3 regions of the Nostoc sp. MS1 genome follow, and region 1 is predicted to be linked to each of the others. Evidence: riboswitches for the same ligand, from Rfam matches in the RefSeq annotation. Region 1 holds a riboswitch; each other region holds the start of a gene.

Region 1 (8,012 bases):
ACTACGCGATCGCCATAAAAATGTCGAGTGTTCGTTTGGTTGTTTGGGTAAATTGTCAGGGATATCGTAAAATATTGTGGTGTCGTCAGCTTTGATAGTGCGGTCTTTACCATCAAAACCACCGTAGTTATAGTTACCAAGAATAGCTGGCCCTGTAAACTTCGTGATTGGCGCACCCTGTTTTTTCGGTCTTGCACCTGTAAAGGAACGGTCTGTAATTAATTCGGCTACTTCCTGGCGATTTTCTGGCTTGCTGCAATACTGACAAGCTTCTATCATCGCCTTAACTAAGGAACGGTAGGTTTTGGGATAATTGACGATGAAGGATTCCAAAACACCCAACAGTCTGTCGGGGTGTCCTAACCAAACTTCCTTACCTTGCGCGAAGGTGAAGCCGATACCCTCATTACCTGTAATGGCTCTGGTGTTCCAAGGTTCTGCTACCATGTATGCTTGCATTGCACCTATGCGTACATTTGTTACCATCTGCGGTGGTGGGACGATAATAATGCGAAATTCTTTTAAGGGATCAACACCAGCCGCCGCCGATATATAACGGACGAAGTATTCGTATATTGCGGAACTTAAAACTACCGCCCAGACTTTGTTTTCTGCTGACTGCTTATCAAAGTAGCCGCGAAAGTCTTTACCAAAGGCTTCTAACGCCCCTTCGCCATATTGCTGCTGATATTCATACCAAGGACGCAAGCCAAAATCCCACATGGCTTTGTTCATTGTCATAGCGTTCCCGTGACGATGTATTGTCATGGCGGCGCACAAAGGGGCGTGACGCGCACCTTCTGCACCAATACGTGCGTTGGTAACAGCACCGGATACCACAGGGGAAGCATCAAGACGACCAAATATTATGCCGTCGCGGGAGGTAGCCCAACTAGCTTCGCGGTTGAGTTTGACGTTTAAACCATACTTTTTAAAAAAACCTTTTTTCCAGGCGATCGCAAATGGCGCACAATCATTTACAGGCACGTATCCCACAACTATATCGGGTTTTTCTAAGTCGCTGGATTTCACTACAGGTTTCACCGCCAAAGCTTCCTCTGTCAAACCTTTGGCGGATCTATCCCCTGAGATGGCACAGGATGATAAACTAACTCCGGCTGTGGTGGCTCCTATGCCTTTGATAAAGTCTCGTCGAGTCCAGTGATGATTATTCATGTTGTGGCTAATTCGTAATTTCAAATTGTTCGTAGTAAGGACTTTAGTCCTTAATTGCAAAGCACTAAAGGGCTTACTACAAACAAGTACATAACCCTTAGTTATTCGCTGTCGGGCGATGAGTGACAAATTCTTGGAGTTTGCTGACGGCAAAATCTAAGATGAGTCCAGTTAAGCCGATAACCAAGACGGCAAGGAAGACTGAACTGAGGTTCAAACGACTCCATTCATCCCAAACGAAGAAGCCGATCCCAATACCGCCTGTAAGCATTTCTACCGCAACTATGACTAGCCAAGCAATACCCAAACTGATGCGTAAGCCTGTAAAAATATAGGGTAAGCTGGCAGGCCAAATAATTTTCGTAATTCTCCGCCAACGGGGCATTTCCAACACTCGCGCCACATCGAGATAATCCTTGGGAACGCTGGCTACTCCTAAAGCCGTATTAATAATAGTCGGCCAGAGGGAGGTGATAAAAATGACAAAAATTGATGAGGGATCTGCTAAGTTGAAGATAGCTAAGGCAATGGGTAGCCATGCTAAGGGCGATACGGGTTTGAAGATTTGAATGATGGGATTGAGTGCTAACATCGCACTTCTAGACATCCCAATCAAAAACCCTAAAGGAATGGCGACTACTGCACCTAGTAGAAAACCTATTAACACTCGTCGCAAACTGGCTATTAATAACCAACCAATCCCTAAGTTACCAGGGCCTCTCTCATAGAAGGGGTTTAATATATAGTCCAAGTTAGCAACTAGTGCCTCTGGTGGCGTTGGCATTAATTCATGATTTGCCAAGGCAATAATCCACCACAACAAGATAATTCCTAAAAATCCCAATGCAGGAAGTATGACTACATCCCTAACGAGAATTGGCTTGGTTTTTTTCCATGCAGCTTGACTAGCAACAGCTGCGATCGCTGCTAAATTTAATTGCAATATCATTATGCCCCCTCAACAGGTTCAATGCAGGTACGAAAAAACGAGCAGTACCAGCCTCGGACACTGATGAGAACTAAGCATTAAGTAAATGCTGTCTCTTCAGTCTCCTCTCAATGCCTACGAAGTTAGCTGACGGGCTAGGGCTGAGAGATGCCCCTCTCCTTTTAGTGCTGAGTAATGAGTTCTGTTAGCTGTAGCAGGGCGTTTAGGCCCTGCTGAGTTAAATAACTTAAATTGAGTTATTCTTCACTTTTGACTCGTTAGTTAACACTTTATTTGGAGATACGCCCCACAAGGTGGTTCCTCCGTTCCAACTTTAATTACTGTATTGCGTCGGATTAGGCTGACTTACTCTAATTCAAGATAATAGTACTAAAGAATTTAACATCTTCAAGCCAGAAAAACAATCTCCGATTGATAAATGTTGTTTATATAATTACATTAGATTAACTCATATTTCCCTAATCTACTATAAATAAATGTTATGGTAAGTATTGTACTTAAGTGCGCTTAACCATAATCACAACTATCTAAGTGACGTAACATACTTAATCTTATTTTTAGAAACTCAAAATAATCAATCCAACTAAAGAGCTAATCAGCATTTTCACTGTTATATGCAAAATTTATATCATCTGGTAGGTGAATTTTCTCATCAATGATGATAATGTCCACTACGCTAGTTAAACTAATTCCATATAGAATTAATTCCTCTATCGCGTAGCTGAATTTAAGAGAATGGAATTTAGTCAAGTTCTGGCTGACAATAGTAACACTATCATCACCAAATGGGTTGCCGCAGTTCGTGAAGACAGGCAGATTGAGAGTGCTGATGACTTATCCTACACAGCGATTAAGAATCATATACCTGATGTGTTTCAGGCAATGGTGACAGTGTTGTCTCAATCTCAGGAGAGTGATATTAAATCCATTGTCACCGCCAGTTGGAAACATGGGTTACTACGCGCTGAACAAGGCTTTGATCCGTCCGAGATTGCCCGTGAGTATCGCCTGTTAAGAAAAGTGATATTTGATGCTGTGGAAACTGACTTGTTACAAGCAACCCCCGCCGAGATTGTTCGTTATATGCGTTTAATTGACGCGGTGATTGATGAAGCGATCGCCAGATGTTTTCATAGTTATGTAGGGGAACGCTTGCGCGAATTAGAACACCTCCAGGCTTCTTTACGGCTACATAATGACGAACTAACACGCTTAGTCAGTACGAATGAAGATAAATTGTCACAACTAGCGCATGAGCTTAAACACCCTTTAACAGCAATTATTGGTTACTCAGATTTATTTCTGAGACAACAAAGACGAACAATTCCAAAAGATAACCCAGTTAATATAGAACATATTGAACGTGTATTACGTAACGGCAGACATTTATTACGCTTAATTAATAATGTATTAGAACTGTCGCGCTATGAAGCTGGAAAAATTCAGTTGCAAGTAGCACCAACTAATACTAGAGAATTAATCCATAATGTCTGTGAAATGTTGGAACCTCTAGCATCTGAAAAAAACTTATCAATCTTAGTCGATTGGCAACGTGCGCCTAATGAAGTAACCACAGATGGGTTTCAACTACAACAAATCGTTACAAATCTTGTGAGTAATGCGATTCGCTACACAGAGACAGGCACTATTAGTATAGTGTGTGAAGTAGTGGATAGTGAAAAATGGGCGATCGCAGTTTCAGATACAGGAATTGGTATTGCCGAAAAAGATCAAACCAAGATATTTGAACCTTATTTTCGTGTTACTTCTCAATCTCGTCCTTACGCACCTGATAGCACTGGTTTAGGGTTAGCAATAGTTGTCCGCCTAGTGAAATTATTGCAAGGGGAAATTAGCCTAGTTTCCCAAGAAGGTGTGGGTTCTACTTTTACAGTGACTTTTCCTCTGACAGTAGAGGTTTAATTAAACGCAGAGGAACGCTGAGTTCAGCGCGGAGTTGCACGGAGGTTTTTTAATAAAAGAGGTTGATTTTATAACAGTCCTTTCTTTTTCAATTTCATGAGTGCATCTTCAGCCGCAGCTTTTTCTGCTTCTTTTTTATTGCGTCCTTTACCTTCACCATATTCTTTCCCTTCCACCAAAACTTTAGCAACAAACTCTGGTGCATGAGAGGGGCCGCCTATTTGTTTTGTATCATATTTAGGAGGATTTGTAATACCTGTACTTTGTACCCACTCTTGAAAGCGATTTTTTGAATCTACATTAGAACGACCAACAACAACTTGTTCGGGTACAGAATCAAAAAGAGGTTTGACTATAGCACGAACCACTTCAATATTAGAATTATTATCTAAGTAATAAGCGCCAACAACTGCTTCAAAGGTACTACTAAGTAAATTAGGATTTTGAAAACCACCATCTCGAATTGCGCCTTGTCCTAAACGCATCCGAAAATCTAACCCTACTTCAATAGCAAATTTAGCTAATTGTTTTTCATCTACTAATGCAGAACGGCGACGGGTTAATTCATCCTCTCCTTTATCCTGATGCTTATCATAGAGATATTGACCACTTAAAAAATTTAATATGGCATCACCGAGAAATTCTAGGCGTTCATTATCTTGTACATCTTCGCCTGGGTGTTCATTTACATAAGAACGGTGTGTGAGTGCTTGGCGGAGAAGTTTTTCATTATTGAATTTGAGAATTTCGTGCATTTTATCTATTAGAAATTAATGAATAATCAAGGGCAAGCAAGATACCTACCCTATGATGTAGGAGATTAAAAAACTGAATGCTATCTAGAAATAGTTCAGACTTTTGTAGTTAGGTGGGTAGAGGCTGTTACCGCGATGATTATTACACGGAAAACAAGAAAGCCGTAAATTTTCACAAGAGTTAGTTCCACCACGACTTTTAGGCAAAAGGTGATCAATTGTTAAATCTTTTTGCGGTAAGCTCTTAGAACACCACCAACATTGAGAGCCGAATAAATCAATAAGACGCTGCTTTTTATTGCGCTTCTGTTTAGGATTCATTGAGTTGATTTTCCTTATTACTGTTGCTTGTAACAGCATTGGAATATCACGCATCTATGCCATAACAAATTTTATTTAGAGAAGAGATTAAAACTAAATCTTTCTCTATAATTGAGTTTGCTATTCAACCATTGATTTAGCTGATGTCTCAACCGTAGAACTCCTGGCTTCCCACCCAGTTTTGCTTCATTCCTACCTCTGAACATTTATCCAACCAATCATCGTATCTTTCCGTTAAATGTCAAGTTAAGTAATTAACTTGGCTTTGGCTAAATTTTCAGCCGATGGAAGGAAACAAAGCTTGGTAAGAAACAAGGAACTCTGCTGCTGAGACAACATCCAAAATTTATGTTTTAAGATGGTGTTATTTTACTGTCTATATCTAGACTTACATAGTAATTAAGTTAATGTCAATATAACGTTTGTAAATTTTTTTACGGAAGCTCGGCTATAGCCCAAAAAGCTTACATGTTTAGCTTTGCTGGGAATACTCTACTTAAATCAAGGGACAAATCAGGGAAACAGGGTAAAGCGATCGCCATCGTAGCTAACACAATCCGCTTGTTGAGATAACCATATTTTCCTTGATTATCTTGATAAGGCTCACTGTAAGATTCTAAGTAATTATCAAATAAATTGAATATCCAATAATCTGCAATACCAGCTTTGGCATACAGAGGTATTTTAATGTCTTGGTCATAACTTAAAGAAGAATCTGCAACTTCTATTACCAGCAACATATCACTAGGGCTAGGATGAGCAGATAGATAGTTGTCATCTCTGTTTTTGACAATAGCAAAATCTGGTTCTGGTTGGCTGTTAGGCGGTAAAGTAATTGGCGCTTGACACTGTAAAGTAGCCCTATCACCAACTAACTTGGGTAGTTCTCTCAGTAAGTTGCGTAAGCAAGTTTCATGCGCTGTACCCTTAGCTACCATTTGAATGATTTCCCCGTTAATTAATTCAATATGGTCGTCCTCATGAAAAAAGCCTAATTCCGCTAGTTTGTGGTACTCGCCTAGTGTGAAGCGTTTAGCTTGAGCAATACTCATAAAATCCTACCTCTAAGACAGCATAAAGCCCTAATATCCTATAACCCTTATTGTAAATGTGCCAGAAATTGATATGCTAAAAGCCGAGACTAGCTTGAAAGTGTTGACGGTTGACAGTTGACTGCTGACTGCTGAGTCAAAATTCCTAGTTATAAAGTCTTGACAAGACTATACTTTTGCTCATCATCATCTGCAAACCATGCCTGCGCCTACTTTAAATCCCACAATAACTGCTTTTCCCTTGACAGCCGTAGTCGGTCAAGAAGCCATCAAACTCGCCCTGCTATTAGCAGCCGTCGATCCTGGTTTGGGTGGAGTAGCGATCGCAGGTCGTCGCGGTACGGCAAAATCTGTCATGGCGCGTGCTATCCACGCCTTACTCCCACCCATTGAAGTTGTTAAAGGCTCATTAAGTAACTGCGATCCCAGCCGCCCAGAAGAATGGGATGATTACTTAATAGCGGAGAATGCTGATAAAAATATTCAGGATGTCCCCACGGAGATTATCCCCGCACCCTTCGTCCAAATTCCTCTGGGGGTGACAGAAGACCGACTCCTTGGTTCCGTGGATGTGGAACAATCAGTCAAACAAGGAGATACAGTATTTCAACCAGGGTTACTCGCCACAGCTAACCGGGGTGTACTGTACGTAGATGAACTAAATTTATTAGATGACCAAATATCCAATCAACTATTAACCGTACTTTCCGAAGGACGCAACCAAATCGAACGGGAGGGAATCAGCTTCCAGCATCCGTGTAAATCCCTGTTTATCGCTACTTACAACCCAGAAGAAGGAGCCTTAAGAGAGCATTTATTAGATAGAATTGCGATCGCCCTCTCTGCTGATGGTGTTCTCGGATTAGATCAAAGAGTAGCAGCAGTAGAGCAAGCGATCGCCTATTCCCAATCTCCCCAAGATTTCCTCCAACAATACAACGAAGATTTAGACTCGCTCAAAACTCAAATCATCCTGGCGCGGGAATGGTTGAAAGAAGTTACCATCACCCAAGAACAAATTGCTTACTTAGTAGATGAAGCCATTCGCGGCGTTGTACAAGGACATCGCGCCGAATTATTTGCTGTACGAGTTGCCAAAGCGGCTGCGGCTTTAGATGGACGCACCACTGTCAATGCTGATGATTTGCGTCGGGCTGTAGAGTTAGTAATTGTACCACGGGCAACAGTCATCCAGACACCGCCACCAGACCAACCACCCCCACCACCGCCGCCACCACCACAAAGCCAGGACGAGTCAGAAGAACAACAAGAAGAAGAACAGGAAGAAGAACAAGACGACAAGCCGGAAGAACAAGAACAGCAAGAACCCCCCAGCATACCCGAAGAATTTATCTTCGACCCAGAGGGTGTAATTTTAGATAACAGTGTGCTGTATTTCGCGCAAATGGCACAGCGTCAAGGTAAATCTGGTAGTCGCAGCATCATCTTTTCCGATGACAGGGGACGCTATATTAAACCCATGTTACCCAAGGGTAAAGTCCGGCGGATTGCCGTAGATGCCACCCTGCGATCGGCTGCACCTTATCAAAAAGCACGGCGAGAAAGACAGCCAGATAGAAAGGTAATTGTTGAACAGAGTGATATTCGCTCAAAACGCTTAGTCCGCAAAGCCGGGGCGTTAGTAGTGTTTGTAGTAGACGCATCTGGTTCAATGGCTTTAAACCGGATGCAGTCAGCCAAAGGCGCAGTCATGCAGCTACTCACCGAAGCCTACCAAAACCGTGACCAAGTAGCTTTAATTCCCTTCCGGGGAGAACAAGCAGAGGTCTTATTACCACCCACCCGTTCTATCGCTTTAGCACGAAACCGCTTAGA
Region 2 (8,012 bases), 700 kb from region 1:
GGCGTTTCACGCAAATCCTATATCCAAATGATGGAGCTTGAAGCACTTGAAGCCAAACAATCAGGACGCATCAGAGTCATCGTGCAGGACAACGGCCCGATACATCGGTGTAAAGAGGTTCAGCAATTATGGTCAAAGTGGGAAGACATGGGTTTGTACATCTTCTTTTTACCCAAATATTGTTCAGAAATGAATCCCATTGAATTAGAGTGGCAACACCTTAAAAAAGATGAACTTGCCTCGAAAACTTTTGATGACGAATTAGACCTTGCTTATGCTGTCATTGATGGAGTTCAAAGAAAAGGTGAAAAGAGAAACTACAGTACAAAACGTGTAAAATTTAACTCTTATTCTTCTGCTTAATTGTTTGTTACATACTTATAAATTTTCACCACGACTTACTTAACTCTCTATGTTGCTGACACAACATTGCTCAAAAGTCCACCACTAGTGGTTGGGGAATAAACAAGGAGGTTAAACAAAATGGTTCAATCAATAACAGCGATGGAAATGGCGACTCTTGACCAAATCTCACTGTACTTGTTGCAGGATGAGGAATTTGGTTTGAAGTCAGTTGTTGCCAACGAGGAAGAAGCGCAATTGGTGAATGAGGCGATCTCTCTAGTCGGTAACTATGATCGCAATGTATGGACTAGACTAAAGCAGAAAGCCTTGGTGCTAGTTGGTTCACCCATTTCTGATGTAGTCAGCCGTATTGCATCAGCCTACCGTAGCCCTGATGTTGCCTTGTCTTGTATTCGTGATGCTAGTGAGAAATCTATCGAAATAGCTGGGGATACTGCCCGTAAAAAACTAGCGGCACAACTGCGGCAGAAGTTCAGAAGTTTTAATATAGTTCAGTGAACACAATCCTCCCTTCCACTGCCGACGAAAGCAAAACAAAGAGTATCAAACAATTTGGGATGCGATCAGCTACGCTATGAGCGCTTGAGCCATAGCGGCTGCACTTGCTTAATAAGTTCTTTTGTTGAATATAGCCCCTGGTTTTCAGGGGCTATCATTTTTACTGTAGATTTCCTCACTCGTCCACACCTCCCGCAATTTTACTAGCTAAAGCAGCCCCTAAAAAGCCTGCGAAAAATCTCGACACTCCAACCAGCATCAGACTTTTCACGGGAAGTCCTAAAACCCCGCTAAGGCTGATACCAAGTTGCAGTCAAAGATAGTAAATTGGGCTGGGAGTGGGGAGTAGGGAATAGGGAGTAGGAATATTATGTCTGAACGCAACTTAGTATGAGGCTAGGGTTTAGGGTGTAGGGTGTAGGGAAAAAGAAGAAAGCCTTACGAACCTGCAACCCCACACCCCACACCCTCTGACTTTTCTACATACCGTGAAAAGTCAGATCAAATCACGCCTTGGCTGTGTTTGTCGCGGCTTGCAAGGAAGAAAGAAAACCGGAATCCGCACAGGCTAAGTCTGAGGTGATTGCTCCTTTTGAGTGGCGAGGCAGCAAAGGATTGTGATTGCGATGCCGGGTGAGGTTGTGTACACGCGCTTGGGGTGAGGCAGTGGCGTTGAGCGAGATGATGCGGCGGTATCCAGTGGGGGAGTAAATACTGCTCACTATGTCAACTACCTGCATATATACCTAAAAATATAAATTTATTATAAAGCAACTAAGCTGTTATCAAGTGTTTTAATGATGGCTGTTAACTGTGTTAACTTTCCTTGCATTCTTCTGAAAATTGTGAAATATTAGAACCATAAAGTGCGCTATCAATAAACTTCAAGCGCCTTCCACCAAAGTATTTGTCACGTTGGACATTGAAGCCAGCCACTATATGTGGTGGTGCAATAATATTCTGCCCAAGTCTAATGTCTTGAGGCGAACGCTATTGTGCGCCCGTTGTCTTTTACGTTGACAAAGCCTGCACCTATATCCCGATACATAAAAAATCTTTGTGATAATTATCGCATCATTTTTTATGCAGAATAAAGCTTGCTCATTTGTTATTTTTGTTTCCCGATAGGAGGAAGAAATGTTTCTAACAAGACGGTTATTCTTAGGTGCTTTGACATTATCTTTAATTAGTTTGACTAGTTATCCATACAAAAGTTTAGCCAATTCTCAACTATCTACAAAGTCTTTACAAGAATTTTCCAATACAAGCCGAGTAATTTCTCTTCTAGATCCTCTTCTAGATCCTCTACTAAACCCTTATAAATGCCCTACCAAATTAAGAGTTATTAACGCTGCGGTTGCTACTGCGTCACCAGTTGATGTCATTGTCAACGGTAAAAAAGTTTTGGAGAATGTAAGTTTTCGTCAAGCTAGTAAATATGTAAATGTAACACCAGGAAGTATTCAGGTACGTTTTGTGCAATCTGGTACTAGCAGTACAATCGCTCAAAGAACCTTTACAGGAGCGCCTAATAGTGCTTATACAGTAGCAATAACAGGAACACTACAAGGCCCCATTGGTCAACCATTATTTAATCAATCACCCTTTGTGATTCCAGAGGATTTAACACAGCCTAATCCAGGTAAATTTAAAGGACGTTGGTATCGCTTTTCGGAAACTAGTGCTGTTATAGATTTCCGGATTAGCAAATCCTCTAGCCCAAATGTGGATGAAACTCGTATCACAGACCTGACACCCAAAACTGCTATTCCTTACCCAGAACTTACGGCTGGTACATATAACTTTAATCCAGTTCTACCTGACCAATTTGCACCATTGATCAACAATGCCTTTAACCCACCAATCACAGTAGAAGTTGCCAATCAACAAGTCCCGGCCGGAGTCATTTTTGATGTAATTGCTACAGGTAATGGCTTAGGCCAAGCACCTAACTCACTGCTACTCACAACTGCCTCAACACAAACAGCGCCTCCTGATGCTAATGGGTGTTATCAGATTGTGCAGTAAGTAATATCAATTTAGTGCGGCATTTTTAGCCATAGGAATCTTATTCAATTTTTGAAAAAACCGTATAACTATTGAAGCGGAAGCGGCTGATTCAATCAGACCCGCTTCAGTAGTTATTAATATGACTGCCAACCAACTGACCAAAACAATTAGCAATTAGCAATTAGCAATTCGCAGTTTGCAGTTTGCAGTTTGCAATTATTATTTCACTCTTCGTATTATTGGAATTACTATAAATAGTAGTTTTTAATTCTTCACCTATAAATTTAGGAGTCATTTGCATAGGCAGATTCCTTGAATTAAACTTATTTACCGGAAGCTTAGAGGCTAGATGCCTTAACTGCTCAATTGGATTTCTAATTGCGAATTGCGAATTGCGAATTGTTTTTGGTCGTCGTACTCTACTTGGTATTGGCGGGTGGTTCGTTTATGTTGCATATATACTCCTAAAGAAAAAAAGACAGTGTGAACTGTCCACTATGTGTAGCGATTACTATTTGCAAAACTTCAAGCGCTTGCTCGTAATTCCAATGTGCGAATGAGTTCCCGAATTACATCTGTCGCTGGTCTACCAGTCATCTGACAATAGGTTTCTAACATCTCTACTTCAGTTGAAGCTAAATTGATGGTGATGCGCTTTGCTGCCCATTTTTTATTAACCATAACAATCTCCTTTTGATGAACCTATCCCACGAATAAAATTCTGTTAATCCAGATGTGAATTGTCGCAAGAGAAAGAAAACCGTTGAAGCAGGCAGAAATTCTTTCCCACCGAACAACGAGTCGGCGATATTTTCTTTGAAACCAAGCAAAACAGCGCTCTTGTTGAAAACGCGGAACAGAAATTTTAATTGGTCTACCCCGATTTTTTCGATTCTTCCAAACACGCGCGCGGCAATTGAGGTCTGATTCCACGTTTACGCAATGCAGCCCGTTTGTCCTTGGAATCATAGCCTTTGTCAGCAGCCAGAACTTTAACACGTTTACGAGGTCTACCGGGTCTATTCGTTTTAACTTTGACACTATCTAACAGTGGTATCACTTGATCTGTTTCACTACCGTTGGCTGGAGTTGTGCGATTAGCCAAGGGCATACCATTACCATCAGTTAAGGTGTGTATTAAAATTCCCTTACCTTTATGACCGTACTTAACGCCTTCACCGCCACCTTTGCCAGGGGGAAAAAGACCCATCAACAGCACCGTAATTCCAGTTGATTAGGCTTCTTTCCTCTGCAATTCCTAGTATCCTTGCTTGTAAACTTTCCAAAGTTCCGTCCGTTTCCCAACGTTGCAACCATCTGTGCGCTGCACTTTTTGATGCCCAGATTTCTCCTGTGGGAGCATCACACCAACGGCATCCTGTTATCAATATATACAATAACGTGTTCAGTACATGACGAAATGGTGCATGAGGCATTCCCCTTCCTCTGTTTTCTGGTTCCTTGGGGAATATATCTTCAAACAACTTCCACTCCATATCACTTAACCCTTCAAATTTCCCCGCCATACCCTGATACAACTTACCGTTTTCAACAGCAGATTATCATATTGCTGGTATTAGTGGGATAGGTTCATGAAAAAAGGGAGTGGGGGAGCAGAGGAGCAGAGGAGCAGGGGAGCAGAGGCAAAAACAACTGTCAACTGCCTGTCTTATGCAGGTGGATTTAAGCGATAGCCGACACGATGGACTGTTTCTATTGAATCTCTAGCATCAATTACTTGCAGACGTTGGCGGAGGCGGCGAATTAAAGTTGTAACTGCATTACTTTCTGGTTCTTCTCCAAAACTCCAAAGAGCTTGCTCAATTTGGTCGTGGGATAAAATCTGCCGAGGATGGCGCATAAAATATTCCATCAATTGAAACTCTCGGCTGGAAAGCTGAGTTGTAGCTGAATTATATTCAATAGTCAAATTAGATAAATGTAGGTGCAAATTACCCAAGCTGATTTTATCTCCTTGCCACATTGGCGATCGCCTACCCAATGCTCGTACTCGCGCCAGTAACTCTAACACATCCACTGGTTTGACTAAGTAATCATCAGCTCCAGCATCCAAACCTGCCACCTTATTGGTAACTGTGTCTTTTGCTGTTAACATCAGCACAGGAGCAACTTTCCCAGCACTGCGATATACTTGGCACAGTTCTAACCCGCTTAACTTGGGCAACATCCAATCTAAAATCAATAAATCATAATTCTTATTAAAGGCGAACCATTGGGCTGTTTCTCCATCTGCGATCGCATCAACTGTATGCCCAACCTTCAACAATGCTGTACGTAATGGCTCTAACTGTGCTGGATCGTCTTCCACCAGTAAGATCAACATCAGATTTGCTTTACTTGCTGTAGTTTTCTAATTTTAAGATTAAGCTACAACAGTGACACAAAAGTGTCAGTAACTATGATTAAAAGGATAAAGGTATAAAGGAAGTAGTTGATTTGGTTAAGTATGGTTGTTTAGTTCTTCATACCCTTACAACGCCACTTGCTTAAAGCCCTCCGGGTATGCCTCCGGCACGCCAAGAGCGAACGCAGTTCCCTACACCCCTACACCCTGTCCATGCGTCAACTTTCACTTTTTCCAGTTTTACGAACATTAGGCCTTGTGTTTTGGTTATCTTTGCCGTTGATTGGGTTGGTTTTTTGGCTGGGAAGTGGTTTTATTGGCGATCAAATACTCAGCCGAACCTACAACCACAAAAAATATCTCCAAGCCGATACTCAAATGGCATGGCAGATGAAGAAAAAGATTATAGCAATTGAAGCTGAAATTCTTATATCTAAAGGAATTTCTCTTGTAAGTGTCAAAACAAATCACTCAACCCTCAAAACCATAATATTTGAGTTTGCGATCGCCGAACCTAGCAAACTAGAAGCCAAGCTGGCTCAAGAGTTGGGCTTGTCTCAAGAACGAGTTAAGGAATTAATCCGCTATCAAGCTTTAGATAATCAACATTAAATGTGCAACAGCTTAACTATCAACTATTACGTTAAAAACATAGGGGCTTACAGTTGTAAACCCCTAATTTCTTTTATTCCTCTGCTTTTTACTGTTGCTAAATTTCTCCAGTCAGATTAACTAGCTCGTGATTACACTTCATTAATTCGTAAAGGTCGTAAGCGTATAAATCTTCTTGATGAGGCTCATTACTATGACTTGCTGCCACAATGGGATCGTTATAAGCTTTAGTTCTACCAATTAGTAAAAGCTTTTTACCTGCCAGTTCTCCAATCAACTTAAATTTATGCTCAGGTAGAAAGTTAACATGAGTGAAAAAATTACGATTTTTGATTTTCATCTTTTCTCCTAAAAATGTTAGTAAATAACCGCTATAAGCTATTGAAATATACAAAAATGAGCAAATAATTAATATGCACTTTGTTTGTATGTCACCTACGAAAAAAACAAGATTTCCACACTAACTATTGATAGTGTCTGCGTTGATATCAAAAGTAATATGGGTGACTGGATGCTTTATGTTGAAAAACATAGTCGAGTGTACCTCAAGGCAATAAATCCAGCCTCAAATTCCAGAAACATAGACTATAAATCCTATCTTTCAGAACAAGGGCAGGTAGGACGAAGCGTATACCAGCCAAGGATACTGACGACAGGCATTATTGATATAAATGCCGCTCGTTCAATCTCCTCTCAATGCCTACGAAGTTAGCTGACGGGCTAGGACTGAGAGATGTCCCTCTTGCAATGCTCTAGTCTAAGATGGGAACTTTACTTTTCACACCTTAAATTGAGCTTTTTTGGCAGATACGCCCCACACTTGGTTCCTCCGCTCCTAGCTGACCTTGTGGATAACTTTCTCAGGTAAGCATGGATTAGGCAGACTGATTTTTGTTCTCTGAAATACTAACTTTTTTGGACATAAAATAACAAATTGGTAAACAAAAAGATACGATCGCATCCACACTACCAATTCAATACAGCGAGAGTGACGCTAAGTTACAACCGATGTAACCAATTGCCAAAGGGGTTTTATCTTTCAATAACAGGAGAATCTGTTCCAGCTTTTGTGGCAGAGTCGCACCATATACCCGCCAAAGTTTTTCCCGGAGTTGAGATAAGATGCGATCGCCTACTATATCATCGCTACCAGGACGTAATAACCAATGGGTTCGTAGTATTTTACAATAGCGAATATCACCACTTTCCACTACTTGCTGAATTTCTTGGGTAGCCTTTTCTACTAATTCGTCGGTAACAAACTTCATCACTAAAGGTTGTAATGTAAATGATGTATCACCGCTACCAACCCATTTTTCCAGTAGCGATCGCCTCTCTAATGCGATAATTCCTTCCAGAAGAGTGGCAGGATCGACAGATATCACCAAATGGGTTTGTAAACGAGCAAAAGATATAGGTTCTTGCCAAATGGCTAACCAATAAAGAATATCTTGCTCTAAATCAACAAGTTGTTCAAACTGCTGCTTGAGAATAGCACGTAAGCGATCGCCAATTACTACAGTATTCTGGCGCAAAAACGCCGCAATATTCCCCGCAAACACAGATTGAATCAACGGTGACACCAACTTCAAGGCTAGAGGATGACCGCGATAAAGTTGAATTAAGGCTGATAGTCCCAGTTCTTTGTCTGGAAACCCTCTTGATTTTAATAGTTCTAGTGCCTCAGTTTTTGGCAAACCTTTTAAGGTGAGGCTGCGGACTGTGTTTGTATCGTTAATAAATTTTGGCTGTTCACGGCTGGTAATCAGAACACAGCTATGATGGCGATTATTACTTAACTGTTGCAAAAATTGACTATATTCTGGTTGTGAAAAAACAGCCTCCACTCCATCCAAAATCAGCAAATAGCGGCGCTGTTGCAAGAGGTGAATGAGTTTTGTGGTAGCTTGTGGAATATTATCAATAACAGTTTCACCCAAGATATTCAAAAGACTCTCAAGGAGAGAACTTAAATATGGTGCAGTCTGGAGGTTACGCCAAATTAAGCCTTCAAATTTTGACTGCACATGGTCTACTAAAGCCAACGCTAGGGCAGTTTTCCCGATACCACCGATACCAACAATAGCAACTAATTTACACGCATCAGCGATAATCAATTGTTCTAACTGTGCTAATTCCCTACTCCGCCCGTAAAAACTTT
Region 3 (8,012 bases), 320 kb from region 1:
TAATGACTAATGACTAATGACTAATAACTAATGACCAATGACCCAAAGCGGGTTAAAATATGACAGTTGTATTCTGCCGCGAACGTTGATAGAGCGTTATACTCTGCCCGAAATGGGCAATCTGTGGACTGAATTTTATAAACTAAAAACCTGGCTTCAGGTGGAAATTGCAGTCTGTGAAGCCCAAGCGGAATTGGGTTACATTCCATCTGCTGCTGTTGAGGAAATCAAAGCTAAGGCAAATTTTGATCCGAAACGGGTACTGGAAATCGAGGCGGAAGTCCGTCATGATGTCATCGCTTTTTTGACGAATGTCAATGAGTATGTAGGTGATGCTGGACGTTACATCCACCTGGGCTTAACTAGTTCAGATGTATTAGATACGGCTTTAGCGTTGCAGTTGGTGGCTAGCTTGGATGTGTTGGCACAACGTCTGGAAGATTTGATTGGGGTGATTCGCCTAAAAGCGCATGAACACCGTTACACGGTAATGATTGGCCGATCGCACGGTATCCACGCTGAACCGATCACCTTTGGGTTTAAGCTGGCTGGTTGGTTGGCTGAAGCGTTACGCCACCAACAACGGCTAAAAACTCTCCGCGAAACGATCGCAGTAGGTAAAATTTCTGGTGCGGTGGGAACCTACGCCAACATCGAACCCCGTGTAGAAGCGATCGCTTGTCAAAAACTTGGACTCAAGCCAGATACAGCCTCTACCCAAGTTATTTCCCGCGATATTCATGCTGATTTTGTACAGCAACTAGCCTTACTCGCTGCCTCTATTGAACGCTTTGCTGTAGAAATTCGCAATCTGCAAAAAACAGACGTTCTCGAAGTTGAGGAATTTTTCTCCAAGGGGCAAAAAGGCTCTAGCGCTATGCCACACAAGCGCAACCCCATCCGTTCTGAACGGTTGACAGGGATGGCGCGACTAGTTAGAAGTCATGCGGGTGCAGCTTTAGAAGATGTCGCCCTGTGGCACGAACGGGATATTTCCCACAGTTCTGTGGAACGGGTAGTTTTACCAGATGCTTGCATTTTGACCCACTTTATGCTGGTAGAAATAACCGAGTTGGTGAAAAACCTGCTAGTCTATCCAGAAAATATGGCACGCAACCTCAACTGCTATGGCGGCGTTGTGTTCAGCCAAAAAGTGCTGCTGGCATTGGTAGATAAGGGACTCAGCCGAGAAGAAGCGTATGCGATCGTGCAACAAAACGCTCATGCTGCCTGGAACAAGCCAGAAGGCAACTTCCACGATTTGATTACTAAAGACCCGCGTGTGGCTAAAATCTTATCGCCAGAAGAAATCGCTGTGTGTTTTGACCCACAGCAACATCTCAAACATTTGGATCAGATTTTCCAAAGATTGGGTATTTAGAAATGGGGAGTGGGGAGTAGGGAGTAGGGAGTGGTGAGACAGCGCTGCGGGAGGGTTTCCCTCTCTGACGAGACGCTGACGCGAACCGCAGGCGACTGCGAACCCGAAGGGGGGCAGATAAGAGAGTAAAGATATAATCTTTTATTATGATTCCCCCTCATCCCTCTACTCTAACTATGCTGCTACAGCCTCTTTCTTCACTTTTGCAGGTGTCTTTTGAGTTAATAACTGAGTATATAACTTACTCAATTGAGAGGCTACACCGTCCCAGCTAAAGGTGGTTTCGACTCTCTTACGAGCTGCTGCACCTAGCTCATTCCGCCATGTTGGGTTGGAAATGATGCGGTCTATAGCTTTGGCAAAAGCTGCTTCATCTTGTGGGGGTGCAAGTAAACCAGTTACTTCTGGTACCACTGTAAACTGCAATCCGCCTACGTTACTGGCAACTACAGGGGTGTTGCTGGCCATCGCTTCAATTGCAACTAGACCGAAGGGTTCGTAGTGGCTGGGGACGACGCAAACATCAGCCGCCGCGTAATAGTAGGGGAGAATTTCATGGTCTAAGCGACCAGCAAAGGTGGTGCAATCAGTTAATCCTAATTCAGCAACAATATTAGCAATGCGATCGCGCTCAATCCCATCGCTTTGACCAGGACGGCTACCGCCACCAATTACTAGCTGTAGGTTAGCTTCACCTCTCAAGCTAGATTGAGCAACAGCCCTAACTAAAGTTTCAATACCTTTACGGGGATCAAAGCGACCTACATAAAATACCATCTTGGCATCAGGTGCAATTCCCAATTTTTCCCGTGCGACAGACTGTTCAATGTCGCCAAAATTATCAATATCTGTACCGCAGGGGATCATATCAATCCGCCCTTTCTTAGAAACTAGGGTTTCCATGTGTTCCTGTTCTTGAGGACTAGTAGCAACTACACGGTCTACAGTTTCTAAACAAGTTTTTTCTATAGCTAATCTCTGACTAGCAATGGCGGGGATATCTGCGATAGTGTTATATTTAATTGCCCCTAGAGAGTGGTATGTATGCACCTGCACTAAAGGTTGGCGCTTTTTCAACTCCATACCCACCCAGGATGACAACCAGTAATTTGTGTGGATGAGTTCGTAAGTATAACCTTGACGCTCTTGGAAGCGTTGTAATTCATCAACAAATTCTGTCAAGTATTCAAATACGTGATCTCGTCCAATGAACTCAACTGGCCCGGCTGTTAATCGAATTGTCCGGCAATTAGTGCTATGTTGAACGATCGCCGCTTGGTCAGGACTAATACGGCGGGTGAACATATCAACTTGCCAACCCATTTCGGCTAGTGCATAACCTACTTGCCGAACATATACATTCTGACCACCAGCCTCTTCTTGACCTATTTCTACAGCTGGGTCTCCAGAAACGGAAATCAGCGCAATCCGATGTGTGTTAGTTTGGAACATAGTGAGCTTCACCTCAAGGCAACTACTCCTGCCTCATATATAAGATTTGAGGACAGGCTAAACGAAGCGGAAAGCTACCAGCCAAGGACACTGACGACAGACATTATGGTTAAAAAATGCTGTTCGTTCAATCTCCTCTCAATGCCGACGAAGTTAGCTGACGGGCTAGAACTGAGAGATGTTCTTTTTGGATAATCCAAAATACGCCCCGAATTTGGTTCCTCCGCTCCTGATTTTGCTTAATTTATAAGGCAAATATCAGGATTAGGCTGACTGATTGACATTTGCTTATACTATACTTGCGATCGCAATTATAGTCAATGAATCACAGAACAAACGTGTCTTAAATTGCCTCTAAACTATTTGCTAATACCTTAAGGAAAGTATCATAAATTAGATTAGAGTAAGCAATCTTTGGCTAGAAAATTTATTTTCTATAGTCATGATATTAACCGGATGGCACTAGGTTGTTCAACTTTCTCAAGATATATTTCCATCATAGTACTTAATTTTATACTAGTTTAGTTAGCATCTGTCTTTCAATAGGGAATAGGTAGTAGAAAAGGTTGCAGGCAGTAGGAATTTGTGGATATTGTCAGGCAATGGCAACAATTCAGGCAATACTTATAGTATTCGCTTAAAAACACACAAACTTATCCGCTTGACATTTTAATAGTCTACGGCGATGAATAAAAACAAAATTTTTGAGATTTTATATCTGTAAATATTAAAAAAATATTAAAATGAAAAATTTAGTTAATGAGGATGAAGCTATAAATATATTTAATTTTATCTAAAATATACATCTTCTGGATATTGACAGATGTTACCATCTATAAATAGTTGAAAATATATAACAATCTATATATCAAAAGACATAATTACTGGAATTATGTCTAAATAGTTATGTTCTAATGCTTGATTTTTAAGAACAAGCTGCTAAAAATAGAGAAGGGATTTTAAAATCTCATAGTCAATTTCGATCATTTGACCCTTCTACGCTAGTCCGCTTGAGCGGACTTTTTTGTTATCTTCATCAGTTGCAAAACCCGTACATGCAAGAGCTTAAGCTTATTGTTCATTCGCTTGTGTACAGGAAAAATGCCATAATAATTTAGAATATCTAGGCTTGAACTAAATAAAGAGCAATAGTATAGTATTTTATTCTATGGATAATGACTTATTAGCTTTTTTTGCAGGTGTAGCGTTACTTATTATCTATCTCTGTTTCTCTGCATTGACTGAAATGGGAACTAAATGGCCTGGGAAAAAGTAATACCAGTCAACAAATCTCAAGGGTTTCCTAAATTCAGAAGCATCTGTTTCAAAAATAGTGTATTTCGCTCACAACAAGGATACTTACTAGAATTGAAGTAAGTACTGTAACCTAGAAATAAAATACCAGCCAGTAGTAGTGCTAAACCTGTTATCTTGACTAAAAGTCTTATGATCGAGAAGGAATAGAGTTTGTAAGGCTATATAGTGCAGATACAGGAAAATGATTCCTCAAGTAATGCCAGTAAATCTTACTCATGATTTATACTAGCTTTACTCTAACTACACTACCTAATCATTAACGTACAGATTCCACAATTACCATGATGGTAATTAAACACAATAAGATAACTGCAAGAGGCCCGAACACAGCTTGTAAGATGGCAACTAGCATACTGTTGATGTATACAGTACCTAAAACTTTAGAAATAACGTAGGCAATAGCAAAACCAAAAAGCATCAACAAAAAGTATTTGATTGACTTAGCAACTAAACGAAATAACAGGGTGTCTTTATTTGTGGTCATGACTCTATCTCAATAAATGGTGGATATATTTCGGGACAAATCAGCTATTTATCTCAACGGATAAACCGAGGTTATGCTTGTGGTTTATCGTTTTGTTTCTCCCAATTAATTAACACTGGGTGGGGATGTAACAAACTCAACAGCACCACATTTAAGGCAGACATGTGTATCAACATTTTTGCTATCTTGGACAAATGCTCAATAATTATGATTACACTCCTGTAGGGTGGAAAAACATATCAATATTTGCACGCTCTACAGAATCTAGTCAGTTAATACCTACCGCTTTTTTAGTCTAATTAAGTGATGACTAATGAATTTATTTATAATTTTTGATTTGGATTAAAAAACTAAAATTTAAAATCGCAAATCATTAATTATTTAGTCATCAGACCCTTCTTTATGAGTAAGCCAAAAGTATTAGCTTTACTCTTTTAATCTCTCCTCAACCGTATCTCCATTGGCAATTAACTTAACTTTGCCTGTATTGATTACAAGCATAATACAATGTTAGGAAATTTGCAGTCGGATAAAGTAAGAGATTTACTCCCCTACTGGGTAGGAAAAAGTAGTTTGGGGTATGACTGCCGAAAGAGAAATTCTAAAAATATAGTTATAATTAAGCACAAGTGATACAGTCAGGCGATCAATGGGTGCAGAAGAAGCTTTAGAGCTTTTGGATACTTTGGTTTTTCAGACAACAGGGGAACATCTAGATACAGCGCAGAGAACATTACTACGTAATTTATGGGAGGATGAAAGGCGGACTTATCAAAATATTGCTGACATTTGTGGTTACACAGAAGCACATTTGAAAGCAGTTGGTGCGGAACTTTGGCAAATATTAACAGATGTGTTGGGGGAAAAAGTCTCGAAATCTAACTTTTTTTCAGTAGTTCAGAGATTTGGGCGATCGCATATTGCAGGGCGTAGCCCATCGCAAACACTGCCGAAGATGTCGCCTATTTTAAGTCCAGTCGTTAATAATGGCAAGCCACCAGAACTAGATTACAACTTTGTGGGGCGTGATCGCGAAATAGTCGAGCTGAATAACTACGTAATCCGAGGCGCAAAGATTATTCTCATCCAAGGCGAAGGCGGCGTTGGTAAGACTACCCTGGCGCGTAGATATTTGAAAACGCAAGGTTATTATTTACTAGAGTTGTGGATGGCTAAGGAAAGCCAAAATATTGTGTCTGTGGAGAGTGTGGTTGAGGAATGGCTGAGGGTTGATTTTAACGAAGAACCTGGTAAAGAGTTCGGTATTAATTTAGAAAGGTTGCGGCGCAAACTAAGGGATGCAGCCTGCAAGATAGGGGTTCTAATTGATAATTTAGAGTCTGCTTTAGATAGAAATGGACGTATTATTACTTCTCGTCGTCCTTATGTAGAGCTTTTACGAGTTTTAGCAGACCCTAGCATTCAATCTATCACTTTGATAACCAGTCGTGAACGTCTGTATGAATCTGGGGTAGATGTGGCTTTCTATTCTCTGGGGGGTTTAGATGAGTCAAGTTGGCTCAAGTTTTGTGCTAGTTGTCAAATTAAATCTGACTCTACAGCATTGAGTGAAATGTGCAAAGCTTATGGTGGCAACGCTAAAGCTATGCAGATTATTAGTGGTACAATCACCACAGATTTTGAAGGCGATGCAGATATTTACTGGCGAGAGAATAAAAATGATTTATTAATTGAACCAGAACTAAAAAACTTGGTTGCTAGTCAATTTGACCGTTTAGAACAGATGGATAGTGAAGCATATCGTTTACTTTGCCGTTTGGGATGCTATCGCTATCAAGATGTGAGCCATGTAAATATTCAAGGGTTACAATGTTTACTTTGGGATGTCCCTGAAGAACAAGCTAGACGAGTAATTAAATATTTGACAGACCGTTTATTGATAGAATTTCGTAAAGGGAAATATTGGTTACATCCAGTCATAGCTACAGAAGCGATCGCCAGATTAAGACAAAGTGGAGAATGGCGCATAACTCACCAAAAAGCTGCCGAATTTTGGCATAATAGCGTTACTCAAGTCGAAAATCCCCAAGATGCTTTGATGGCATTAGAGGCTTATCATCACTACATGGAAATTGGTGATTTTGAGCAAGCTGCTAATGTAATTATTCGTGGTAGACCAAATAAATGGGATAATAGAATATCTTTGGGGGTTTTATTTAACCGATTGGGTTTATTAGAAACGTTGATTGCTGTAATTAATCGCTTAATTGAAAAACTAGATTCTGATTACCATTTAAATATACTATATAACTTACTGGGTAGAGCTTATCACCAAGTAGGTAATATTAAAGCAGCATTGGACTGCCATTATAAATCCAATGAAATTGCAGAAAAACATGGCTTTCTGCAAGAGAGAATATCTAGTAGTTTTAATTTAGGACTATGTTATACAGATTTATGGGAAATTGATAAGGCAATCCAGATTTTTCACTATGTAAAGAATTTAGCAGCAACAGACAAAAACTATTACCAATATGTGGTTTATTCTTTGTGTTGTTTGGCTTATTTAGATTCTTCTGTAGGACAGAATGAAAATGTAGAGTCTATGTTAAAAGAGGCCAAAACTGGGTTAGTAAATGAGAGATTAACTTCTTGGGGAATAGGCACAAGTTTACTATTTCTGAGTTTGACTTATAAAAATTTAGGCTTGATAGAAACGGCTTGGGAAATGTGCCATCAAGCTATTAACCATTGTCAGCAAAATCAGTTTAGCTTTTTAGAAGCCAGGGCTAAATCGTGTTTAGCCTCATTATATCGAGAAAAGGGAGAATTTACAGGAGCGATCGCTAAACATTTAGAAGCCATCAGCCATATGAATACGGTATCTGATAAATGTAACTTAGCTAAAGCATATTATCAGTTAGGTTTAACTTATCAAAAGATGGGGGATGTTAACCAGAGTAGAAAGACATTTCAGGCTGCGATCGCTATTTTTAATGATATGCCTGCACCTAAGCAAGTAGAGAAAGTAAAAATAGCAATGGCGCGTTTAGAAAACAGTTAAATTTTGTTAGACTGAAATTATTAACTCAATGGAGATAAAAGCAATGCCTAAACCAGAGAAAAACCTTATTAAAATTGACCCAGGAACCGCAGTTTTAATTGCTGGGGCATTAATACTTCTACCTCTACTATTCGCCGGATTTTGGCAATAATTGTACATACCAATTATTTTAGTAGCTTTTGTACCAAGCGTAGTGAAGACATCACTAGCTTAATACGCTGTTGAGTTTTAGATGCAGTTTTTACTTCATCTAATATCTTCTGCAACTCAATTAGATTTTCTTGATTAATGCCAATAATAGTAGATTTAAAAATAGCAGTTCTGACACTATCAAGGGCATTTTCGCATTCTTG

What was found. A riboswitch is a leader RNA that binds a small molecule or an ion and turns the genes downstream of it on or off. The one in region 1 is predicted to bind cyclic di-AMP.
Region 2: linked by a shared signal. The riboswitch ahead of NSMS1_RS27635 (hypothetical protein) and the one ahead of ntrB (nitrate ABC transporter permease) in region 1 are both predicted to bind cyclic di-AMP.
Region 3: linked by a shared signal. The riboswitch ahead of NSMS1_RS23230 (glycosyltransferase family 4 protein) and the one ahead of ntrB (nitrate ABC transporter permease) in region 1 are both predicted to bind cyclic di-AMP.

Annotation. Positions count from the first base shown of each region.
Region 1 is NZ_AP023441.1:5,689,408-5,697,419, reverse strand. Features, by position in the region: gene NSMS1_RS24505 (ABC transporter substrate-binding protein) at 1-1,176, opposite strand, end outside; gene ntrB (nitrate ABC transporter permease) at 1,274-2,125, opposite strand; cyclic di-AMP (ydaO/yuaA leader) riboswitch at 2,222-2,477, opposite strand; gene NSMS1_RS24495 (sensor histidine kinase) at 2,861-4,048, shown strand; gene rnc (ribonuclease III) at 4,117-4,803, opposite strand; gene NSMS1_RS24485 (HNH endonuclease) at 4,888-5,124, opposite strand; gene NSMS1_RS24480 (Uma2 family endonuclease) at 5,589-6,176, opposite strand; gene bchD (magnesium chelatase ATPase subunit D) at 6,376-8,012, shown strand, end outside.
Region 2 is NZ_AP023441.1:6,387,796-6,395,807, reverse strand. Features, by position in the region: gene NSMS1_RS27680 (transposase) at 1-363, shown strand, start outside; gene NSMS1_RS27675 (hypothetical protein) at 484-864, shown strand; gene NSMS1_RS27670 (hypothetical protein) at 1,371-1,604, opposite strand; gene NSMS1_RS27665 (DUF4397 domain-containing protein) at 2,002-2,892, shown strand; gene NSMS1_RS27660 (CopG family transcriptional regulator) at 3,400-3,561, opposite strand; gene NSMS1_RS27655 (transposase) at 3,749-4,084, opposite strand; gene NSMS1_RS27650 (transposase) at 4,050-4,400, opposite strand; gene rppA (two-component system response regulator RppA) at 4,544-5,218, opposite strand; gene NSMS1_RS27640 (hypothetical protein) at 5,498-5,851, shown strand; gene NSMS1_RS27635 (hypothetical protein) at 5,949-6,191, opposite strand; cyclic di-AMP (ydaO/yuaA leader) riboswitch at 6,534-6,743, opposite strand; gene NSMS1_RS27630 (NB-ARC domain-containing protein) at 6,826-8,012, opposite strand, start outside.
Region 3 is NZ_AP023441.1:5,371,032-5,379,043, forward strand. Features, by position in the region: gene purB (adenylosuccinate lyase) at 86-1,381, shown strand; gene NSMS1_RS23230 (glycosyltransferase family 4 protein) at 1,556-2,833, opposite strand; cyclic di-AMP (ydaO/yuaA leader) riboswitch at 2,961-3,114, opposite strand; gene NSMS1_RS23235 (hypothetical protein) at 4,407-4,634, opposite strand; gene NSMS1_RS23240 (tetratricopeptide repeat protein) at 5,284-7,659, shown strand; gene NSMS1_RS23245 (hypothetical protein) at 7,824-8,012, opposite strand, start outside.